Regions from separate parts of the Limnobacter thiooxidans genome, predicted to be linked through region 2. Evidence: predicted binding sites of a transcription regulator. Region 2 holds the regulator's gene; the other holds the start of a gene.
The links. The regulator NrdR, encoded in region 2, represses ribonucleotide reductase genes. The targets are predictions, from matches to a motif close to CACNANATNTNGTG.

Region 1: RGQ30_RS02575 (ribonucleoside-diphosphate reductase subunit alpha) is a predicted target of NrdR. The motif match lies at 2,673-2,686, and genes of this name have one in related genera.

The regions. Positions count from the first base shown of each region.
Region 1 is NZ_AP028947.1:563,477-567,842, reverse strand. Features, by position in the region: gene RGQ30_RS02575 (ribonucleoside-diphosphate reductase subunit alpha) at 1-2,606, opposite strand, end outside; gene ampD (1,6-anhydro-N-acetylmuramyl-L-alanine amidase AmpD) at 2,834-3,397, opposite strand; gene RGQ30_RS02565 (PP0621 family protein) at 3,443-3,700, opposite strand; gene RGQ30_RS02560 (cytochrome C assembly family protein) at 3,700-4,366, opposite strand, start outside.
Region 2 is NZ_AP028947.1:771,409-775,774, forward strand. Features, by position in the region: gene ribD (bifunctional diaminohydroxyphosphoribosylaminopyrimidine deaminase/5-amino-6-(5-phosphoribosylamino)uracil reductase RibD) at 1-941, opposite strand, end outside; gene nrdR (transcriptional regulator NrdR) at 946-1,455, opposite strand; gene glyA (serine hydroxymethyltransferase) at 1,474-2,718, opposite strand; gene RGQ30_RS03480 (histidine phosphatase family protein) at 2,772-3,497, opposite strand; gene tyrS (tyrosine--tRNA ligase) at 3,494-4,366, opposite strand, start outside.

The DNA of each region.
Region 1 (4,366 bases), 210 kb from region 2:
CGACGTGCAGCCGCTTCAACCAACCAGCGAGGGTCCATCTCGAAGGCTGTGGCGTACAGGCGCTTCAAATCTTCCGGAATGCGGTCAATCTTCATCACTGAGCCATCGAAGTACTTCAGGTCAGAAATCATCACTTCGTCCCAAATGCCCAGACGCTTCAAGTCGCGCACCAGGTGTTCGTTCACGATGGTGAATTCACCGCTCAGGTTCGACTTCACGTACAAGTTCTGGAATGTGGGCTCAATGGAAGCCGCCACGCCAATGATGTTCGAGATGGTGGCTGTGGGCGCAATGGCCACGCAGTTGGAGTTGCGCATGCCGTGCTGCTTGATCTTGGCGCGCAGGCCATCCCAGTTCATACGGCTGGAGGTGTCCACTTCCACGTAACCACCACGCTCTTCTTCCAGCAGCTTCAATGAATCAAGTGGCAAAATGCCCTTGTCCCACAGTGAGCCCTTGAAGGTGCTGTATGCACCGCGCTCAGCAGCCAATTCTGTTGATGCTTCGTAAGCGTAGTAGCAAATGGCTTCCATGCTTTCATCGGCGAACTCAACTGCGTCGCGTGAAGCGTAAGGCTTGCGCATCATGTGCAGCGCATCCTGGAAGCCCATCATGCCCATGCCCACGGGGCGGTGACGCAGGTTGGAATTGCGTGCCTTGGCCACTGCGTAGTAGTTGATATCGATCACGTTGTCCAGCATGCGCATGGCCACGCCCACAGTTTTCTGCAGCTTGTCGTGGTCCAGCACCAGCTCGCCGTTGTCGGCAGGCTTCAGGTGGCGCGTCAGGTTCACAGAACCCAGGTTGCACACCGCAATTTCGTTCTCGTTGGTGTTCAGTGTAATTTCTGTACACAGGTTCGACGAGTGCACCACGCCCACGTGTTGCTGGGGGCTGCGAATGTTGCAAGGGTCTTTGAATGTGATCCAGGGGTGACCGGTTTCAAACAGCATGGAGAGAATTTTTCTCCACAGCTTGGCCGCTTCCACGGTTTTGAACAATTTCAAGTCGCCACGTGCGGCTTTTTCTTCGTAACCCACATAGGCTTTCTCGAAGGCCTTGCCGTACAAGTCGTGCAGATCAGGCGCATCCGATGGGCTGAACAATGTCCAGTTACCACCTTCCATCACGCGCTTCATGAACAGGTCGGGAATCCAGTTCGCGGTGTTCATGTCGTGCGTGCGGCGGCGGTCGTCGCCGGTGTTCTTGCGCAGCTCCAGGAATTCTTCAATGTCCAGGTGCCATGTTTCCAGGTAGGCACATACCGCGCCCTTGCGCTTGCCACCCTGGTTTACGGCCACTGCGGTGTCGTTCACCACTTTCAGGAATGGCACCACGCCTTGTGACTTGCCGTTGGTGCCCTTGATGTGGCTGCCCAAGGCGCGCACGGGTGTCCAGTCGTTGCCCAGGCCACCTGCGAACTTGCTCAGCAGTGCGTTTTCCTTGATGCCTTCATAGATGTCGTCCAGGTCGTCACCAATGGTGGTGAGGTAGCAGGAAGACAACTGCGAACGAATGGTGCCACTGTTGAACAGTGTGGGCGTGGAGCTCATGAAGTCGAAAGTCGACAACACTTCATAGAACTCGATGGCACGTGCTTCGCGGTCCACTTCGTTCAATGCCAGGCCCATGGCCACGCGCATGTAAAACGCTTGCGGCATTTCAATGCGGGTGCCTTCCACGTGCAGGAAGTAACGGTCGTACAGAGTTTGCAGACCGAGGTAATCGAACTGCAAGTCGCGTTCGTATTTCAGGGCTGCACCCAGCTTCTTCATGTCGAACTGGGCCAGGCGGTTGTCCAGCAAACCAGCGGCAATACCCTTCTTGATGAACTGTGGGAAATATTCGGGATACACCTGCGCCATTTCATCTTGCGCAATTTCACGGCCAACGATTTCACGGCGGATCGTGTGCAGCAGCAAGCGGGAAGTGACCAGTGTGTAGCTTGGCTCATTCTCGATCATGGCGCGTGAGGCCAGAATTGCAGACTTGAACACCTCATCGATTTTCACGCCGTCGTACAGGTTCTTCAGGGTTTCTTTCTGAAGGTGTGCCACGTCGATTTCATTCAGGCCCACAGCGGCGCTTTCGATCAGCGCTTTCAACGCGTCCACATCGAGCGGGCGGGTCATGTCGCCATCGACCACATTCAAGGCGTGCTGCTCGGCCTGCTGAACCTGCTTGGCTGCACGTTCCTGCGCGCGGCGCTCACGGTACAACACGTAGGCGCGGGCCACTTCGGCTTCGCCGGAACGCATCAGGGCCAGTTCAACCTGATCCTGGATGTCTTCAATGTGGAAAATACCGCCGGAAGGCTGGCGACGCACCAGTGCGTTCACCACGCTACCGGTCATTTGCTCAACCAGTTCGCGAATGCGGGCAGAAGCAGCGCCTTGACCACCGTTGACGGCCAGAAATGCTTTTGTCATGGCCACGGCAATCTTGCTGGGCTCGAAACCAACCACGGCACCATTTCGGCGAATAATTTTGTAGTTTGCATAAACACTGTCAGCTGCCGGTGCTGCGGGGGCAGTTCTGGCTGCGGACGTGGGCGTGTTGTTCGCCAAATTAGTCGCCAAATCAGTGGATTCCTGGCTGGTTAGCATGCATCTTTCTCCTGGAATGTGCGGTTTTTTGAGGGTAGTTCTTTTGCTGTGGGAAAAACGGACAACCACTATATCTTGTGTTTTGTATGTGGCTGAGGACTAATTGTAGTGGTCGTACCCCGATTTGGCAAACACTTTCTTATCCCCAGCTTGTGCACAGAGTTATCCCCAGTGGACAAGTTGTGGACAAGGTTGGGATAACTGCAGTGCAACAAAAAAACGGCACCTTAGGCGCCGTCAATTTGAATGTCGTAGGTGTTTGATTTGCGTAAGCCTTTCCAGTCAAAGAAAGGCCCGGGATCGGTTTTTCGAGTGGGTGCAATCTCGCTGTGCGCCATTGCATATTTCAGTGGATAACGTGCCTGCAAAGTTCGAACGAGCTTCTTCAGGCTGGCGTATTGGGCTAACTCAAACGGGGTGTACACATCGCCCAACAATTCCACACCAATTGAGAAGTGATTGAAGTTGCTACGGTCCATCGCTGCGGATATTCCAGCGTGCCACGCCCGCTTCTCGCAGGACACAAACTGGGTTACCGAGCCATCGCGGTCAATCAAAAAATGCGAGGAAACATGCAGGCCGAGTAATTCAAAATAGGCTGGGTGGGAATGACAATCCAGCCTATTCAGAAACAGGTCTGACACCACAGAGGCGTCACGCCCGCGTTCAGGCAGGCTGATGGAGTGAATGACCAGGGTGTCAATGCGGGTGCCCATGGGCCGAGCGTCCTGATTGGGGCTTTGCATTCGGTGTACCCAGTCTTCTTCAATCCAGCCTTCATCGAGCCACATGACTTACCCCTTTTCTGGGTGTTAATGCACTAATTGATGCACTTTTCAGTGAACCTTTTCACCAGCAGCTTTGGCGTGTTCCATGCCGCAATAAAACCGGCCCTGCATCATCACGCCTTCCGACATCGGGCTGTAAGCACCGCAGTGCTGACAAGGCATGATCTCTTCCTGTGTTTTACGGCCAAGATTGCCCTTTTGTTGAGCCCCCACACCCGGTTTATCACCCAATTGTTTGCGCTGCCAGCTTTTGAACAACACCCAGGCGACCAAAGCCAGCCCCAGAAAAAACAGAATACGACCCATCAAGCCGCCCTTTTCAAAATGAATTCCAACACAAACTGGGTACCAAAATAGGCCAAAACCAACACCGCATAACTGCCCAAGCACCAGCGCAAAGCCACCTTGCCGCGCCAGCCTAACACCACGCGTCCACCCAGCAATACTGCAAAGGAACACCAGGAAATGACAGCAAACAGGGTTTTGTGGTCAAAGGTTCCGCTGGTACCACGCCAGGCTTCCGAGAACAGGAAACCGGTGAGCAAGGTCAGGGACAACAATACAAAACCAGCCCACAACTGGCGGAACAGGATCGATTCCATTGTCAGGAGCGACGGCAGCTGGTCAAGCAAGCGTTCACGCAGCATGCGGTTTTCACGGTTGGTGGCCACCAATTGGTGAAGTGCTTTTTCCTGATAGGCCATGACAATGGCATGCGCAGCGGCAATGCCCAACAGGCTGTACGCTGCCAGCGCAATCAGCAGGTGTAGCTGAAAAAGATGGTCGCCCGCCATGCGAATGGCATCGTCCTCGCCCATCCACAAGGGCAACAGAAACACGACGGCACACAAAGGAAACACCATCAGTTCGAGCAGGGGCACCCGGTTGAAAAAACTTTCAACAAATGCCACCAGTGAGGCCAGCCAGGCCACGCACATCAAGCCGATGACAAATCCAAAGTGCATGCCGTCG
Region 2 (4,366 bases):
CCGTTTAGGCCAAAACCTGCTTCAAGGTGCAGTTCATTGATGCCGCGCCGCGCCAACTCCTGCAGCAGGCGGAGCAGGTCTGTTTTTACCTTGCCAGCATGCAGGCCTGCCGCGACCGGCGCAACATTGAGCGCCTCGATGTTGGCTGCATTGGGGTGGGTGCTCAGCCAAGCCGGCAATTGTGGCTCTGTGTGCGCAATCAGCACCCGACCTGTTTGCAGCAACAGCGCATCGGGTGAAATTTCCAGTTTGCTGTCCACAATCACTTTCAGTGGTTGGCGGTCTGTCTCTATGCCACGCACATTCAGTTGCGGGTTGTCTGCCTTTACCGTGCCGATACCACTGAGCACCGCGCAGGCTTGGGCGCGCAGGTGATGTCCGTCCAGCCGTGCTTCGGGGCCAGTGATCCATTGGCTTGTGCTGTTGTTCAGCGCGGTGACGCCATCCGCACTGCTGGCTACTTTCAGGCGTACCCAAGGGCGCTTGCGCTCCATGCGGCTGAAAAAGCCGCGGTTGATCCAGCGTGCCTGTTCAACCAGCACACCTTGTACCGTTTCAATTCCTGCGGCCCTCAGTATCGCCATGCCTTTGCCTGCAACCAAAGGGTTGGGGTCGAGTACTGCGGCCACCACGCGGGCGACGCCGGTTGCCACCAGGGCCTCGGCACACGGTCCGGTGCGGCCATGGTGGGCACAGGGCTCCAAGGTGACATAGGCCGTGCTGCCCTGAAGCGACACGCCTTGTGCACGGGCTTGGGCAATGGCTTGCACCTCGGCATGGCCCTCACCGGCACGAACATGGAAGCCTTCTGCAATGGCAACACCATCGCGCACAAACACGCAACCCACACGCGGATTGGGTGTGGTGCTGTACTGGCCTTTCCAGGCCAGGTTCAATGCATGGCGCATCCAGTGTTCATCGTTGGGGTGTGGAGTACCCATGGTCTCAAGCGCCTTTTTTGGCGGTGCTGGCTTTGGGCTTGGTGTGACCTTTGGCATTTTCCGCAGGTGCAGTCAGGTGGGCAATTTCTTCGGAAAAGCTTTGCAAGTCTTCAAAGCTTTTGTAAACCGATGCAAAACGAATGTATGCCACGGTATCGAGTTGCTTGAGTTGTTGCATCACCAGTTCGCCGAGGAACTTGGTGCTGACTTCGCGGACCGCACTGATCAGCAGTTTTTCTTCGATGCTGGACAGGGCTTCGTCAATGGCCTCTGCCGGAACAGGCCGCTTGCGCAGAGCCAACATCAGGCTTCCACGCAATTTGTCTTTGGAGTAATCGACCCGTGAGCCGTCTTTTTTGACAATGGCGGGCAGAAACAGTTCTGCCCGCTCATAGGTAGTGAACCGTTTGCCGCAACTGCCGCATTGCCGACGGCGGCGAATCGCGTCTCCTTCTTCAGAAGTACGCGAATCGACCACTTGGGTATCGGCGTTGCTGCAGAACGGGCATTTCATAACGCCGCGTTTCCTGACTTACTTGTAAACAGGGAACTGGCTGGTCAATTCCTTGACCTTGGCTCGAACCTCAGCCAATGCGGCTTCGTTGTCGTGGTTTTCCAACGCGTCGGCAATCAGGTGACCCACTGCACGGGCCTGTTCTTCCTTGAAACCGCGTGTTGTCATGGCCGGGCTGCCCAAGCGGATACCGCTGGTGACAAATGGCTTTTCAGGATCATTTGGAATTGCGTTCTTGTTCACGGTGATGTGTGCACTGCCCAACACGGCTTCAGCAGCCTTGCCAGTGATGCCTTTGGCACGAAGATCCACCAGCATGACGTGGCTTTCCGTACGGCCGGACACAATGCGCAGTCCGCGTTCAACCAGTGTTTCGGCCAGAGCCTTGGCGTTGGCCACCACTTGCTGCTGGTAGGCCTTGAACTCAGGCTGCAGTGCTTCGTGGAAGGCAACAGCCTTGCCGGCGATGACATGCATCAAGGGGCCACCCTGAATACCGGGGAAAATCGCGCTGTTGATTTTCTTGGCCAGCTCTTCTTTCATCAAAATGATGCCGCCACGTGGGCCGCGCAGCGACTTGTGCGTGGTGGATGTACACACATCGGCGTGTGGTACAGGATTGGGGTACACGCCGGCTGCAATCAGGCCTGAATAGTGGGCCATATCCACCATGTAGTAGGCACCGACTTCCTTGGCGATTCTTGCAAAACGTTCAAAGTCGATGTGCAGGGAATAGGCCGAGGCACCGGCGATGATGATTTTTGGCATGTGTTCACGCGCCAGAGCTTCCATCTTGTCATAGTCGATGGCTTCGTCCTCGTTCAAACCGTAGGACACCACGTTAAACCACTTGCCAGACATGTTCAGTGGCATGCCGTGGGTCAGGTGACCCCCTTCAGCCAATGACAACCCCATGATGGTATCGCCGGGTTGAAGCAGGGCAAAGAACACGGCCTGGTTGGCCTGTGAGCCGGAGTTTGGCTGTACGTTGGCCGCTTCTGCGCCAAACAGCTTTTTGAGGCGTTCGATGGCCAGATCTTCCACCACGTCCACGTATTCGCAGCCACCGTAGTAGCGCTTGCCGGGGTAGCCTTCGGCGTATTTGTTGGTCAGTTGTGAACCCTGTGCTTCCATCACGGCTGGGCTGGCGTAGTTTTCAGACGCGATCAGCTCGATGTGGTCTTCCTGGCGGGTTGTTTCCTGCTGCATGGCAGTCCACAATTCGGGGTCGGTTTGGGCGATGCCCTTTTGGCGGTCAAACATAACGATTTCCGGAAAGGATTGGGTTCAAGACAAGCCCGTTATTCTAATTGATTTCAAGCGATTCGACCATCGACTTCGTCCATGTTTTGGCCCGAGGCGTCAAGGTTCAAATGCCCCGTCCAGGCCCAGACCGGGATGTTCCAAACACCCTGAGAATCAAGCTCTATCACGTTCAGCGCACAATTGGGCAATTGCCAGCTCCGCTGCTTTTGGAGGGGTTCCCCTAGGCAATGCCGGTAAATACAATCGAGTACACCGCCATGGGCCACCAGCAGAACTGTTTCGCCATGCCTTTCGTGCGCAATTTGTTCAAAAGCTGCTGTTACTCGATGATAAAACCCGGCAAGGCTTTCACCTCCGGCAAGAGATGCTTCGGGTGTGCGTTCACGAAGGCCCCGGTATTCCGCGGGGCTTTTGGCCTGCATTTCATCGGCAGTCAGGCCTGACAAATGTCCGTAATGACGCTCTCTGAAGCTGGCGTTCAGCTCAATGGGGGGTATCTTCTCGCCATGGATGGCCTTGGCAGTGGTGTGGGCCCGGTTCAGGTCGCTGCTGACGCAGTGCTGGTAAAGGGCAGTGTTCGCCAACTCCAATTGGTCGAAGTAGCGCCTGATGTGTGCTGCCTGGCGTAAGCCATGTGCGTTCAATGCGATGTCCGTGTGGCCCTGAAACCGTTTTTCGCGGTTCCAGTCTGTCTCGCCATGGCGCACCAAAATAAAGCGGGTGCTCACCGGTTTTTTACCGACAACTGCACCAAAATCAAGGGCTTGGGTGTTCAATTCAGGTGCACCTTGGCAAAGCGGCGTTTGCCGACCTGGATCACGTAACTGCCTTTCCCCAGACGAATTGCCTTGTCAGAGACCTTTTCGCCCTCAATTTTGACACCGCCCTGCTGGATGTTGCGGTTGGCGTCGCTGCTGCTGTCGCACAGGCCCGCAGCTTTCAGTACCCATGCCACGCCGGCATCGGCTTCACCGGCAGGCAAATCCAGATTCACTTCGGGCAGGTCGTCGGGTAAGGCCCCTTGTTTGAAGCGGGCTTCGAACTCGGCCAATGCCTCGCTTGCGGCCTGCTGGTCATGGAAACGTGCTACCAGTTCCTGCGCCAAGGCCACCTTGGCGTTGCGCGGGTTCTCGCCGTTGGCGCAGGCTGCTTTCAAGGCCTCAATTTCAGCAGTGGATTTAAAGCTGAGCAGGGTGTACCAGTTCCACATCAATTCATCGGAAATGGACATGACCTTGCCGAACATATTGGAAGGCGTTTCTGTAACGCCCACGTAGTTGTTCTTGGACTTGGACATTTTGTCCACCCCATCCGTGCCCACCAGCAGTGGCATGGTGAGCACGCACTGCTGGGCCTGACCATGTTGTTTTTGCAATTCACGACCAACCAGCAAGTTGAACTTCTGGTCTGTGCCGCCAATTTCCAGGTCGGATTTAAGTGCGACTGAGTCGTAGCCCTGCATCAAGGGGTACAGAAATTCATGAATGGCAATGGGCACGCCGCCCTGGTAGCGCTTTGTAAAGTCTTCCCTTTCCAGCATCCTGGCCACTGTGTAGCTGGATGCCAGTTTGATCATGCCGTCTGCACCCAAAGGCATGCACCATTCACTGTTGAAACGGATTTCGGTTTTCTCGGCATCCAGAAT